Regions from separate parts of the Kocuria nitroreducens genome, predicted to be linked through region 2. Evidence: riboswitches for the same ligand, from Rfam matches in the RefSeq annotation. Region 2 holds a riboswitch; each other region holds the start of a gene.

Region 1 (4,607 bases), on a different contig from region 2:
CACCGTGCTCTTCCTGGTCATGGGCCTGGGGACGCTGGCGCTCTACGGCGCCGGCCGGGCGCTGGGCGTCACCGCGGAGGTCACCACGTCCGGGCTCGCCCCGCACTGGTGGACGGTGCCCGTGCTGCTGCTCTCGGCCGTGCGCCACGCCCTGGTCGAGGAGGTCGTCGTGGTCGCGTTCCTGACCGACCGGCTGACCCGCATCGGATGGAGCTGGCCCGTGGTGCTGGTGGTCACGGCCCTGTTCCGCGGCAGCTACCACCTCTACCAGGGGATCGGGCCCTTCCTTGGCAACGTGGTGATGGGCCTCGTCTTCGCGGAGCTCTACCGGCGCACCGGCCGGGTGATGCCGCTCGTCGTCGCGCACTTCCTGCTCGACGCCGTGGGCTTCCTCGGCGCCGCCCGGCTCCTGGGCTGAGCCCGGAGCCGCCCGGCAGAGCCCGCAGCCGGCCAGCGCCCGGACCGGCGGCGGCCAGGGCCCGCCCGGCCTCAGATGGTGACGGGGCCGTCCGGGGTGCTGAAGGAGACGGAGAGCACCCCCGGGGCGCCGTCCGGGTAGCGCCAGTCGACCTCGAGGCCCTCGAGTGCGGTCTCGACGGGGGCGCCCAGCCACTCGGCGACCCGCTCCGGAGCCCCGGCGATGGCCATGCCCGCGAGCCCGACGTCCGTGATCCGCGCCTGGGACGGGTGCATCTCCGGGGCGGAGTCGAAGCGGATCATGAACGGCAGCTGCGGGTCGGCGATCAGGCCCTTGACGCCGATCTGGTGCCACTCCAGGCACCGGCCGTCCGGGAACACCCGATGGCCGGGCACGGACCGGCGCCCGAGGCGCTGCTCGAAGGGGGCGAGGTCGTCGACCTCCACGACCCAGCCCAGCCAGCCGCCGCCGGCCGCGGAGCGGGCGCGCACCGCCTGGCCGAAGGGCGCCTTCTCCGCCGCCGGGTGCTCGAGGACCTCGACGACCTCCACGTACTGGTGGTTCGTGAGCGGCAGGATCATGTTGCGGGTGCCGAACCGGGGGTGCACCCCGCCCTTGACCGGCTCGATCCCGAGCTCGTCCGCGATGCGCTCGGTGGTGGCCGCCAGGCCCTCCGGGCGGCAGGCGTAGGACACGTGGTCGACTCTCATGGGCTCATCGTGGCACCCTGTGAGTTTCGTCTCCAAATCGGCCCGCGGCGCGCCGGGGACGGTGCGGGCGGTGCCCGGTTCCGGGTGTCACGGCCGGGCCCGGCTTGACGCCGTGTCGCCCGTGTCCGGAGAATGCTGTCCAGGTCATGAGCGCCAGCGTCCAAGCCCCAGCTAGCTGGCCGGCAACCCTCCACCGCGGTGGGGTGCCCTGGGTGAAGACCAGGCTCCTCGCGACCGGCGAGCGAGCAAGCGCGGGTCCCCGGCGTCCGGCCGCACCGCCCCGGCCGGGACGGGACCCCTGATCTCCGCAAGGAGTCCCACGGCATGTCCGATCTCCCCGCCACCAGCACCGACGTCCCCGCCGCCCGCACCGACGCGGCCGCGCCCGAACGGCCCACCCCGGAGAACCCCGGGGGCTGGGCCTTCGAGACCCGGCAGATCCACGCGGGGCAGAGCCCCGACCCGGTCACCGGCTCCCGCGCCCTGCCGATCCACCAGACCACGTCCTTCGTCTTCCCCGACGCCCAGGCCGCCGCCGACCGCTTCGCGCTCGCCGAGCTCGGCCCGATCTACACGCGGATCGGCAACCCGACCACGGAGGTCGTGGAGAACCGGATCGCCGCCCTGGAGGGCGGCGTGGGCGCCCTCATGCTCAGCGCGGGGCAGTCGGCGACGACGTTCGCCGTGCTCAACGTCGCCGGAGCGGGCGACCACATCGTGGCCAGCCCCAGCCTGTACGGCGGGACCTACAACCTCTTCAAGTTCACGCTGCCCAAGCTCGGCATCGAGACCACCTTCGTGGCGGACCCGGACGACCCCGAGGCCTGGCGGCGGGCGGTCCGGCCGAACACGAAGGCCTTCTTCGCGGAGACGATCCCGAACCCGCGCAACGACGTGCTCGACATCGAGACGGTCTCCGGGATCGCCCACGACCACGAGGTGCCGCTCATCGTGGACAACACCGTGGCGACCCCGTACCTGGTCCAGCCCTTCCGCTGGGGCGCGGACGTCGTGGTGCACTCGGCCACCAAGTTCCTGGGCGGGCACGGCACGGCCATCGGCGGCGTGATCGTGGACTCCGGGGCCTTCGACTTCGGCCGCTACCCGGAGCGCTTCCCCGGCTTCAACCAGCCGGACGAGTCCTACGGCGGCCTCGTCTACGCCGAGGCCCTGGGCGCGGAGGGCCCCTTCGGTGTCAACCTGTCCTACATCCTCAAGGCCCGGGTGCAGCTGCTGCGCGACCTCGGCTCCGCGATCTCCCCGTTCAACGCGTTCCTCATCGAGCAGGGCATCGAGACCCTGTCGCTGCGGATGGAGCGGCACGTGGCCAACGCCGAGAGGGTGGCCCGCTGGCTCGAGGCGCGCCAGGACGTGCGCTCGGTGTCCTGGGCCGGGCTGGAGTCCTCCCCGTGGCACGAGCGGGCGCAGAAGTACGCACCCCGGGGCGCCGGGTCGATCCTGGGCTTCGTCCTCGACGGCGGCCGGGAGGCCGGAGCCGCCTTCGTGGACGCCCTGACCCTGCACTCGAACGTCGCGAACATCGGCGACGTCCGCTCGCTCGTGATCCACCCGGCGTCCACCACGCACAGCCAGCTCCTGCCCGAGGAGCAGCTGGCCTCCGGCGTGGAGCCCGGCTTCGTGCGCCTGTCCGTGGGCCTGGAGAACATCGACGACATCCTGGCGGACCTGGAGCAGGGCTTCGCCGCGGCCGCGGCCGCGCACGGAGGGCAGGAGTGACCGTGACGGTCGTGGGGGGCACCGACGCCGGGACCGCCGTCCGCGAGGACGGCGTGCCGCGGGTAGCCGGGATCGGCGAGCTGGAGCTCGAGTCGGGCTACCGGCTGCCCGACGTCCGGATCGCCTACGAAACCTGGGGGACGCTCGCCCCGGACGGCTCCAACGCGGTCCTCGTCGAGCACGCCCTCACCGGCGACACCCACGTGGCGACCGGCCGGGCCCGTCCCGGTGCCTCCGAGACCGAGCGGCGCGCCGCGGAGAGCGGCGGCTGGTGGGAGGGCCTGGTCGGCCCCGGCGCCGCCATCGACACGGACCGCTGGTTCGTGGTCTGCACCAACATCCTGGGCGGCTGCTACGGGTCCACGGGCCCGGCGACCCCTGCGCCGTCGAGCGTGGACCCCGAGAGCCGCCCCTGGGGCTCCCGCTTCCCGCTCGTCACCGTCCGGGACTGCGCGCACGCCGAGGCGGCCCTGGCCGACGCCCTCGGCATCGACGCCTGGCGCCTGGTCATCGGGGGCTCCATGGGCGGGGCCCGGGCCCTGGAGTGGGCCGTGACCTACCCGGACCGGGTCCGGGCGTGCGCGGTGGTCGCCGCATGCGCCCAGTCCAGCGCGGAGCAGCTCGCATGGGGCCAGGCGCAGAAGCTCGCGATCCGCCAGGACCCCCACTTCCGGGGCGGGGACTACTACGACGGCCCGCTGCCCGTCACGGGTCTGGGCCTGGCACGGCGGATCGCCCACATCACCTACCGCTCGGCCGACGAGCTGCACCACCGGTTCGGGCGCTCACCGCAGGCCGACGAGCAGGTCATCGACACCCACGCGGACGGGCGGGGGCGCTACCAGGTGGAGAGCTACCTCGATCACCAGGCGTCCAAGCTGGCCGGCCGCTTCGACGCCAACAGCTATCTCGCCGTCAACGAGACGCTCATGTCCCACGACGTCGCCCGGGGCCGCGGCACGCTCGAGGAGTCGCTGTCCGTGGCCTCCTGCGAGTGGCTCGTGGCGGCGGTGGACTCCGACCGGCTCTACCTGCCCCGCGAGTCCGACATCCTGGCCGCCGCGCTGCCCGGGGACGTCCGACGGCACACGCTCACCTCGCCCTCGGGCCACGACGGCTTCCTCATCGAGACGCCCCAGCTCGGCAAGCTGCTCGTGGAGACCGTGCTGCGCGAGCCCTGAGCCGTCGCGGCGGCTCAGGGGCCCGGGTGGCACACTGGTGCCATGACCGACACCTCCGTCCCGACCGGGACCGCCACCCCCTTCGCCGTGTGGAGCAACGACGCCGACGCCCGCCCCGGCACCCCCCTGCTCGTGCTCCTGCACGGCTACGGCTCGCACGAGCACGACCTCATGGGTCTCGTCCCGGCCCTGCCGGACGAGTTCAGCGTGGCGTCCCTGCGCGCCCCCGAGCCCGTCCAGTTCGGCTACCAGTGGTTCCCGCTGGCCGCGGACCTCAGCTACGCCCTCGACCGGGTCGCCGAGGCCGTGGAGCCCGTCGCGGCGTGGCTGCGTGAGCTGGCCGCGGACCACCCCAGCATCACGCTGCTCGGGTTCTCGCAGGGCATGGCCATGGCCACGTCCCTCGCCCGCCACATGCCCGGCGAGATCGCCGCGGTGGTCGGGCTCTCCGGGTTCGTGGTCCCCGGGGAGCACCCCCTCTTCGCCGACGACCGGCTGCGGGAGCAGCCGCTGCGGATGTTCTGGGGCCGCGACCCGCAGGACCCGGTCATTCCGCAGGAG
Region 2 (4,607 bases):
GAAGACGCCGCCGAGGGTGCCGACGTCCTCGCCGAAGACGACGACGGCGTCGTCGGCGGCCAGCGCGTCGGCCAGGGCGGTGTTGAGCGCCTGGGCGAAGGTGGCCGGCTTGACCGCCGGAGCCTCGCCGGCCGGGGCGGGGGCGTGCAGGGTGCTCACTGTCCGGTCTCCTCTCGGGCGAGCTCGGCGGCGAGGAACTGCTCCTGCTCGGCGAGCTGCGGGGTCTGCTCGGTGTGGACGTGGCGGAACAGCTCGAGCGGGTCGATCTCCACGTCGGCGTTCATGCCGTCGCGCAGGGCCGTGGCGACGTCCTCGGCGGCGGCGGCGATGCGCTGCTCCGCCGCGTCGTCGAGCAGGCCCTCGGCGCCGAGGTAGGCGCGCATCCGGGTCACCGGGTCCTTGGCGATCCACTCCTGCACCTCGGCGTCGTCCCGGTAGCGCGTGGCGTCGTCGGCGTTGGTGTGCGCCTGCATGCGGTAGGTGTGCGCCTCGACGAGGAGGGGTTCGGACTCGGAGCGCGCGAGGTCCACGGCGCGGCGCAGGGTGGCGAGCAGCGCCACGAGGTCGTTGCCGTCCACGCGCTCGCCGGCCATGCCGTAGCCGACCGCCTTGTGGGCGAGGCTCGGGGCCGCGGACTGCTGGGACAGGGGCACGGAGATCGCGTAGCCGTTGTTCTGCACGAAGAACACGACCGGCAGCTTGAACACGGCCGCGAAGTTCAGGGCCTCGTGGAAGTCCCCCTCGCTGGTGGCGCCGTCCCCGCACATCGCCAGGACCACGGTGTCCTCGCCGCGCAGCTTGGCCGCGTGGGCCACGCCCACCGCGTGCAGCAGCTGGGTGGTGAGCGGGGTGGACTGGATGCCCACGCAGTGCTCGTACGGGTCGTAGCCGCCGTGCCACTCGCCGCGGAAGATCGCCATGACCTGCAGGGGGTCCACGCCCTTGGTCATGACCGCCACGGTGTCCCGGTAGGTGGGGAACAGCCAGTCGTCCTCCCGGAGGCACAGGGCGGCGGCCACCTGGCAGGCCTCCTGGCCGTGGCTGGACGGGTAGACGGCCATCCGCCCCTGGCGGACCAGCGCGGAGTTCTGGTCGTTGACCCGCCGCCCGACCACCAGCTTCTCGTAGGCCTCCAGCAGGACGTCCCTGGCCGGCAGCGGGTACTCGTGGCCGGGGCCGGTGCCCTGCTCCTCGGGGGCGAGCAGCTGCCCGCTCGGATCGACCATGCGGATCTCGCCGCGGGCCGGGAGCATGTACTGCTCCGGTGTGATGCCGAAGGTCTGGGAGGCCCGGAGGATGGGGTCCTCGGGGGTCTCGACGGTCTGGCTCATGATGTCCCCTCGGTCGGTCCCCGGTCCGATCGCGGACCCGGGGAGGCAGGAAGGCCGGTGCAACTCTGTCTTCCCAGTATGAGAACGGGGCATGGTTCGTATCCACAAGGCCGGGAAAGTGCAGAAGACTGAGACGAACAGTGCACGGCACGTGGACGAAATGTTCTAGTGTGGCGTGGAGCACACGCATTCGTCCGGCGCGTTCCGGAGGCTGCGACCGACCCGCCCCGAAGGAGCCCGCCGTGCCCTCGACCCCCGTGCCGCTGGACGAGACCGACCGGAAGATCCTCGCGGCGCTCTCCCGGGACGCGAGGCAGTCGGTGACCGCGATCGCCGCGGCCGTGCACGTCTCCCGCGCCCACGCCTACGCCCGGATCAACCGGCTCCGGGACGAGGGGGTGATCCTGCGCTTCAGCACCGTGATCGACCCGGTGCGGGCGGGCCTGCAGTCCTCCGCCTACGTGACGCTCAAGCTCCAGCAGAACACCTGGCGGGAGCTGTGCGCCCAGCTCCGGGCGATCCCCGCCGTGCACCACATCGCCCTGGTGGGGGGGAACTTCGACGTCATGCTCCTCGTGCGGGCCGTGGACACCGTGCACCTGCGGCAGGTGATCTTCGAGCACATCCAGCAGCTGCCCGGTGTGGTGGACACCCAGACGTTCCTGATCTTCGAGGACATCGACACCCGGGCCTGACGCGCGGCTCCGGCACGGGCCCGCGCACGGCCGGCGTCATGAACCGTCACGGTCGTCATCTTGCGTCGCGGAAGGACACCCACTACCTCTGCGCATAGTGTTGTTCCAGCTTCACGAGACGTGACCGCCAAGCTCCGACTGGGTCACGCACCAACCCCATGCTCATTGGGTGGTTCGGATGAGGAAGCGGCCTGCATCTTCCGCGGCGCGCCCACCGGGCCCGTGCGGATGACCGGTGCGGGTAAGAGCAAGGCACAGGAGCAGCGACATGTCCATCCCCGTGACCGACCACGACCTCGCAACCCGGCAGATCCACTCCGGCACCCACGACCAGGTCACCCAGCGCACCCTGACGGTGCCGATCTACCAGACCGCGGCGTTCGAGTTCCCGGACTACGAGGCGGCCCGGCAGATGTTCGCCCAGACCCGGGCGGGCTTCACCTACACGCGCACCGGCAATCCCACGGTGGCCGTGCTCGAGCAGCGGATCAGCGACCTCGAGGGCGGCGCGGGCGCCGTGGCGACCGGTTCCGGGCAGTCCGCCGTGGCCGTCGCGCTGCTGGCCCTGCTCGGCCAGGGCACCGGCAAGCACCTCGTGGCTTCCGAGAAGCTCTACGGCGGGACGGTGGACCTGCTCACCGACTCCCTCGCGGACTACGGCATCGAGGTCTCCTTCGTGGACCCGACCACCCCGGGGGCGTGGGCCGCGGCCGTGCGCCCCGACACCCGGGCGTTCCTGCTCGAGTCCATCGGCAACCCGCTGGCCACCCTGCCGGACCTGCCCGGGATCGCCGACGTCGCCCGGGCCTCCGGGGTGCCCGTCGTCGTCGACAACACCCTCGCGTCCCCGGCCCTGTACCGGCCGCTGGAGAAGGGCGCCGACATCGTGGTGCACTCGGCCACCAAGTTCCTGGGCGGGCACGGCAACGCGCTCGCCGGGGCGGTCGTGGACGGCGGGACCTTCGACTGGTCCGCGCGGCCCGGGAAGTGGCCGCAGTTCACGCAGGCGCGCGCCCGCTGGGGCGGGCTGAGCCTCGTCGAGAAGTGCGCCGGGACCAGCCCCTACCTGCACCTGGTCCGGGCGAAGTACGTGCACGACCTCGGCACCACGCTGTCCCCGTTCAACGCCAGCCAGATCCTGCAGGGCACCGAGACCCTCGACCTGCGCGTGGCCCGCCACACGGACTCGGCCCTCGAGGTGGCCGAGTTCCTGGCGGGGCACCCCGCCGTCGCCCGCGTCCACCACCCCGGCGTGCCCGGGGACCCGGGCGCCGGGATCGCGGCCCGGGACTTCCCGCGCGGGACCGGCTCCGTGTTCTCCTTCGACCTCGCCGCCCCAGACCACGCCGTGGGTCCGTTCATCGACGCGCTCCGGCTGTTCAAGCTGGTCGCCAACATCGGGGACACCCGCAGCCTCGTGGCCCACCCGGCGGCGATGACGCACTGCCGTCTCACCCCCGAGCAGCGCCGCGCCGGCGGGATCGCCGAGACCACGATCCGGCTGTCGGTCGGCCTCGAGTCCCCCCAGGACCTCGTGGCCGATCTCGGCCAGGCCCTCGACACCGTCGTCGGCACCGTCCAGACCTTCCGGAAGTGAGCCCCACCATGACGTCCTCCACCGAGATCCGCACCCGCCACGGGGGCTTCACCACCACCGCCGTCCACGCCGGTCAGGAGCCCGACCCGCTGACCGGGGCGGTCATCCCGCCGATCTACCAGACCTCCACCTTCGCCCAGGACGGGATCAACGTGCTGCGCGCCGGGCACGAGTACAGCCGCGGCTCCAACCCCACCCGCAGCGGCTTCGAGGAGCAGCTCGCGGCCCTGGAGCGCGGCGTGCGCGGGTTCGCGTTCGCCTCGGGGATCGCCGCCGAGGACGCCCTGCTGCGCGCGGTGCTCCGCCCGGGCGACCACATCGTGCTCGGGGCCGACGGCTACGGCGGCACCAACCGGCTGATCACCAGGGTCCTCGCCCCGTGGGACATCGGCCACACGCCCGTGGAGATCACGGATCTCGACGCCGTCCGTGCGGCCGTGCGGCCCGGTGCCACGAAGGTGCTGTGGCTCGAGACGCCGTCCAACCCGCTGCTCGGCATCGCCGACGTCGCGGCCTGGGCCCAGCTGGCCCGGGACGCCGAGGCGCTGCTCGTCGTCGACAACACGTTCGCGTCCCCGTACCTGCAGAACCCCCTGGAGCTCGGCGCGCACGCCGTGGTGCACTCCACCACCAAGTACATCGGCGGGCACTCCGACGTGCTCGGCGGCGCCGTGGTCGTCGGGATGGCCGCGTGGCGCGGGGCCCCGCTCGCCGAGACGGTCGGCTTCCAGCAGTTCGCCGCCGGCGCCGTGGCCGGCCCCCAGGACAGCTACCTGGCCGCCCGCGGGCTCAAGACCCTGAGCCTGCGGATGGAGCGTCACCAGGACAACGCGCAGCGGATCGCCGAGTGGCTGCTGGAGCGCCCGGAGATCTCCCAGGTGCTCTACCCCGGGCTGCCCGGGCATCCCGGCCACGCGCTCGCCGCCGCGCAGATGCGCGGGTTCGGCGGCATGGTCTCCTTCCGCCTCGCCGGCGGGGAGGCCG
Region 3 (4,607 bases), on a different contig from region 2:
CACCACGTCGATCGGCCGGGGCACCTCGGCGAGCGTGCGGTAGCCGGGCTCGCCGTGCACCGGCTCGCCCTTCGGGTTCACCGGGACGATCGTCATGCCGAGGTCGTCGCGGATCTGCCGGGCGACCGAGTGGGCCGGGCGGGCCGTGTTGCCGGTGAGTCCCACCACGGCCCACCGGCCGGGCCGGGTCATGAGGCGGTCGATGACGGCGGGGTCGTTGCGGGTCATGGCACCAGCCTGGCACGGAACCCGCACCCGCCCCCTGCCCTCTTCCGCGCGGTGGCACCGTGACGGTCACCGCACGGAAGGCGGGAGGGGTCAGGAGAAGAGCGGCAGGAGGTCCGCGTGCGCGCCCAGCTCCGCGCGCTCCTGGGCGGTCAGCTCCGCACGGCCGGTGCCCACGCGGGCGAAGTGCTCGTCGCTCCAGTGCTCGAGCGGTTCCCGCTCCCACAGGTCGGTGAGGATGCGCCGGACCTCGGCGAGCCCGTCCACGGCGGGGCCCGGGGAGCCGTCCAGGTGCTGGATCAGGTCCAGGTGGTGCACCGTGGCCTCCACCGCGAGGGTGCTCAGCAGGTCCTCGACGCGCAGCACGTGCCCTTGGGTGCGGACCGCGCCGCCGCCGCAGTGCTCCGCCGCGTGCACGAGCGCCCGGGCGGTCTCTCGGTGGAGCTCTCGCACCGGATCCCAGTCCAGGACCATGGAAGCGGCCACGCGGGTGCGGCGCCGGTCCTCGGCGGCCCCCGCGGGGTCGCCGTCCCGGTCGGTCCAGTAGGTCGCGGCGTCCCGGTCGGGGCGGGCGGTCGTGGGCGTGTGCAGGGCGACCAGCCCCCGCAGCGCGTCCATCGCGCAGTGGTGGGTGAGGTCCCGGACCGACCACCCCGTGCACCCCGTGGCGGCCCAGGAGTCGTCGTCGCCGAGCCCGTCGAGGACCGCGCCGAACGCCACGCAGGCGTCGCGCACCAGGTCCGCCCGGGCCGGGGTTCTGCGGCTCGTCATGGGTCCATGGTGGGGCACGCAGGGCTCCTGTGCCAGCGATCTGTCACGGCGACCACGGATGCGCCGGATTTGCCAGGGGACGCGCCGAGGACGTTCAATGGGCCCGTAACCATCCGGAGCGGCTGAGAGACCTGGCTCGTCGACGTCGCAGCAACCGGCACGGATCCGTCTGATCCTCCGTGCGAGGTGCTAATGCCAGGACCGATGGAGTTGATCATGAGCACTTCTCTGCGGAGCCCTGTGCCGTCCACCACCTCGAAGCGCGCCTTCTCCGTGGTGTTCGAGCACGTCGGCAAGGCGTTCCCGTCCGGCGGCGAGACGCACCACGTCCTGCGGGACGTCGACGTGACGGCCCTGCCCGGCGAGGTCCTGGCGATCCTCGGACCCTCGGGGTGCGGCAAGTCCACCCTGCTGCGTGCGGCGGCGGGACTCGACACCGCCTCGGCGGGCCGGGTGCTCATCGACGGCACCCCCGTGTCCGGGATCGACCCGCGCTGCGCGGTCGCCTTCCAGGAGCCGCGCCTGCTGCCGTGGCGCTCCGTGCGCGAGAACGTCCGCCTGGGCCTGCCCCGCGGGCTCCCCCGGGGCGAGGGGGACGCCGTCGTCGACGACCTGCTGCGCCTGGTCGGCCTCACCGCGCACGCGGGTCACCGTCCCCGCGCGATCTCCGGCGGCATGGCCCAGCGCGCGTCCCTGGCCCGGGCCCTGGCCCGCAACCCCGGGGTCCTGCTGCTCGACGAGCCCTTCGGCGCGCTCGACGCCCTGACCCGGCTGAAGATGCAGGACCTCCTGCTCACGATCCACGCCGCCCAGCCCACCACCGTCCTGCTCGTCACCCACGACGTCGACGAGGCGCTGCAGCTCGCGGACCGGATCGTGGTCCTGGGCCGGACCGGGCCCACCGCTCCCGCCTCGATCAGCACGATCCTCACCGTCCCCGGGGAGCGTCCCCGGGACCGGGCCTCCGAGGTCCTGGCGGAGCTGCGCGTGCAGCTCCTCGGCCACCTCGGCGTCGACACCCACCACTCCGCGACCCGCTGACGCGGCCCGCTCCGTCTCTCCGCCCCGGGCCGGCCCCGGCGCCCACCCGCGCCGCCCGGCACCGTCCACCTCCTCCGAAAGGCTCCGCCATGCCCCTGCCCCAGCGTTCCGTCCGCACGATCCCCGCGCTCGCCGCCGCCCTGGCCCTGGGCCTGACCGGGTGCATGGCCGGTGAGGGCTCCGGCGAGGCGCCGTCGGAGGCGGCCGGGAACGGCACCGTCCGCGTGGACTGGGCCACCTACAACCCGCTGTCCGTGGTGATCAAGGAGAAGGGCTGGCTCGAGACCGCGTTCGCCGAGGAGGGCATCGAGGTGGAGTGGGTGCAGTCCGCCGGGTCGAACAAGGCCAACGAGGCGCTGCGGGCGGAGGCGGTGGACATCGGCTCCACGGCGGGCTCCGCGGCGCTGCTGGCCCGCAGCAACGGCACCCCGATCCAGGTGATCGACCTCTACTCGCAGCCGGAGTGGTCCGCCCTGGTCACCACCGCAGGAAGCGGGATCGAGGAGGTCGCGGACCTCGAGGGCCGTACCGTGGCCGCGACCAAGGGCACCGATCCGTACTTCTTCCTGCTCCAGGCCCTCGACGAGGCCGGGGTGGACGCCGGCGACGTCACGATCCAGAACCTGCAGCACGCCGACGGCCGCGCCGCCCTGGAGAACGGCCAGGTGGACGCCTGGTCCGGGCTCGACCCGATCATGGCCGCCGCGGAGGAGAACGGCGCGGAGCTGTTCTACCGCAACGTCGACTTCAACACGTACGGCTTCCTCAACGCCCACGAGACCTTCCTCGAGGAGCAGCCCGAGGCCGCCCAGACCGTGGTGGACGTCTACGCCTACGCCCGGGAGTGGGCGCAGGAGAACACCGCGGAGACCGCGCAGCTGCTCGCCGAGGCGGCCGGGATCGAGCTGTCCGTGGCCGAGAAGGTGCTCGAGCGCACGAACCTGGACATCGACCACGTGCCCGGCGGCGAGCAGCTGGCGGTCCTCGAGAAGGTCGGGCCGATCTTCGTCGAGTCCGACGACGTGGCCGACCAGGAGCAGATCGACGAGGCGCTCGGGAGCATCGTGGAGAGCTCCTACGCAGAGAACGCCGACGCCTCCCGCGCGGCGGAGCTGGTCGGGGGCCAGGAGTGACGCAGTCGCTGCCATCTGCCGAGGACACGGAGCACATCGACGACTCACCCGCCCCCGCGGCGGCGGCTTCCCGGCGGCGGCCGCTGCTGCGCACCGGACTGGGCCTGCTGCTGCCCGCGGCGCTGCTGGTGCTGTGGCACGTCCTGTCCACCGCCGGGGTCTTCAGCGCCGTGCAGCTGCCGGCACCGCTCGCGGTGCTCGAGGCCGGGATCGGCCTCCTGTCCGGCGGGGACCTCTGGACCCACGTGGGCATCTCGACCCAGCGCGTGCTGATCGGCTTCCTGATCGGCGCCGGGCTGGGACTCGTGGCCGGGTCCTTCATCGGCCTCTCCCGGTGGGGGTCCACGCTGGTCGGCCCCACGATCGGGGCCTTCCGCGCGGTGCCGTCCCTGGCGTGGGTGCCGCTGCTGCTGCTGTGGATCGGCCTCGGCGAGGACTCCAAGGTCACGCTGGTGGCCATCGGCGCGTTCTTCCCCGTCTACACCACCGTCTCCGCCGCCCTGCAGCACGTGGACCGCAACCTCATCGAGGCGGCGCGGGCCTTCGGGATCCACGGGCTGCGCCTGCTCACCACGGTGCAGCTGCCGGCCGTCATGCCGTCGGTCATCTCGGGGCTGCGCCTCGCCCTGGCCCAGGCGTGGCTGTTCCTCGTGGCCGCCGAGCTGCTGGGGGCGTCCATGGGCCTGGGCTGGTTGCTCACCGACTCGCAGAACAACGGCCGGACCGACCGCCTGCTGCTGGCGATCGTCCTGCTCGCGGTGCTCGGCAAGGCCTCGGACGCGCTGCTGGGCGTGTTCGAGAAGTGGGCCGTCAAGAAATGGGCCTGACACGTGCGCCTGGCACAGTGGACCCGTCCGTGCGAGCACGACCTGCGCGGACAGGTCCTGGACGGACAGGACCTGCGCAGGCAGGAAAGGACCGCAGCACCGTGAGCCAGAGCTGGAGCAACCCCTCCTCCCCCACCCCGAACCCCGCGCTCGGATCCGACGAGGCCCGGATCGCGTTCTGGGTGGACCAGGCGTCCCGGCTGGACTGGGCCGAGCCGTGGAGCACCGCCCACCGGTTCGTGCGTCCCGAGCGCATCGGGACGGACGAGCAGGGCCGCCCCGCGTGGTCGGTCCCGGAGATCGCGTGGTTCGAGGGCGGGAGGCTCAACGTGGCCCACAACTGCGTGGACCGCCACGTCGAGGCCGGCCGCGGGGCCCACGTGGCCCTGTACTTCGAGGGCGAGCCCGGGGACCGGCTGGTCTACACCTACGCCGACCTGCAGCGGGAGGTCTCCCGCGCCGCCAACGCCCTGCTCGCGCTGGGCGTGGAGCAGGGCGACCGCGTGGTGATCTACCTCCCCGTCATCCCGGAGACCGTCATCATCACGCTGGCCTGCGCCCGCATCGGCGCGGTGCACTCCCTGGACTTCGGCGGGTTCTCCGCCGAGGC

Evidence for each region. A riboswitch is a leader RNA that binds a small molecule or an ion and turns the genes downstream of it on or off. The one in region 2 is predicted to bind S-adenosylmethionine.
Region 1: linked by a shared signal. The riboswitch ahead of ACFYE1_RS03745 (bifunctional o-acetylhomoserine/o-acetylserine sulfhydrylase) and the one ahead of ACFYE1_RS11260 (O-acetylhomoserine aminocarboxypropyltransferase/cysteine synthase family protein) in region 2 are both predicted to bind S-adenosylmethionine.
Region 3: linked by a shared signal. The riboswitch ahead of ACFYE1_RS15165 (ABC transporter ATP-binding protein) and the one ahead of ACFYE1_RS11260 (O-acetylhomoserine aminocarboxypropyltransferase/cysteine synthase family protein) in region 2 are both predicted to bind S-adenosylmethionine.

Annotation. Positions count from the first base shown of each region.
Region 1 is NZ_JBHZTC010000004.1:91,908-96,514, reverse strand. It holds gene ACFYE1_RS03755 (CPBP family intramembrane glutamic endopeptidase) at 1-418, shown strand, start outside; gene ACFYE1_RS03750 (VOC family protein) at 490-1,128, opposite strand; SAM riboswitch class IV at 1,271-1,386, shown strand; gene ACFYE1_RS03745 (bifunctional o-acetylhomoserine/o-acetylserine sulfhydrylase) at 1,453-2,865, shown strand; gene metX (homoserine O-acetyltransferase MetX) at 2,862-4,046, shown strand; gene ACFYE1_RS03735 (alpha/beta hydrolase) at 4,089-4,607, shown strand, end outside.
Region 2 is NZ_JBHZTC010000014.1:84,566-89,172, forward strand. It holds gene ACFYE1_RS11245 (alpha-ketoacid dehydrogenase subunit beta) at 1-159, opposite strand, end outside; gene ACFYE1_RS11250 (thiamine pyrophosphate-dependent enzyme) at 156-1,331, opposite strand; gene ACFYE1_RS11255 (Lrp/AsnC family transcriptional regulator) at 1,574-2,026, shown strand; SAM riboswitch class IV at 2,136-2,257, shown strand; gene ACFYE1_RS11260 (O-acetylhomoserine aminocarboxypropyltransferase/cysteine synthase family protein) at 2,295-3,623, shown strand; gene ACFYE1_RS11265 (cystathionine gamma-synthase) at 3,632-4,607, shown strand, end outside.
Region 3 is NZ_JBHZTC010000025.1:3,407-8,013, reverse strand. It holds gene ACFYE1_RS15175 (CoA-binding protein) at 1-228, opposite strand, end outside; gene ACFYE1_RS15170 (maleylpyruvate isomerase N-terminal domain-containing protein) at 319-996, opposite strand; SAM riboswitch class I at 1,103-1,207, shown strand; gene ACFYE1_RS15165 (ABC transporter ATP-binding protein) at 1,213-2,037, shown strand; gene ACFYE1_RS15160 (aliphatic sulfonate ABC transporter substrate-binding protein) at 2,127-3,170, shown strand; gene ACFYE1_RS15155 (ABC transporter permease) at 3,254-3,997, shown strand; gene ACFYE1_RS15150 (AMP-binding protein) at 4,099-4,607, shown strand, end outside.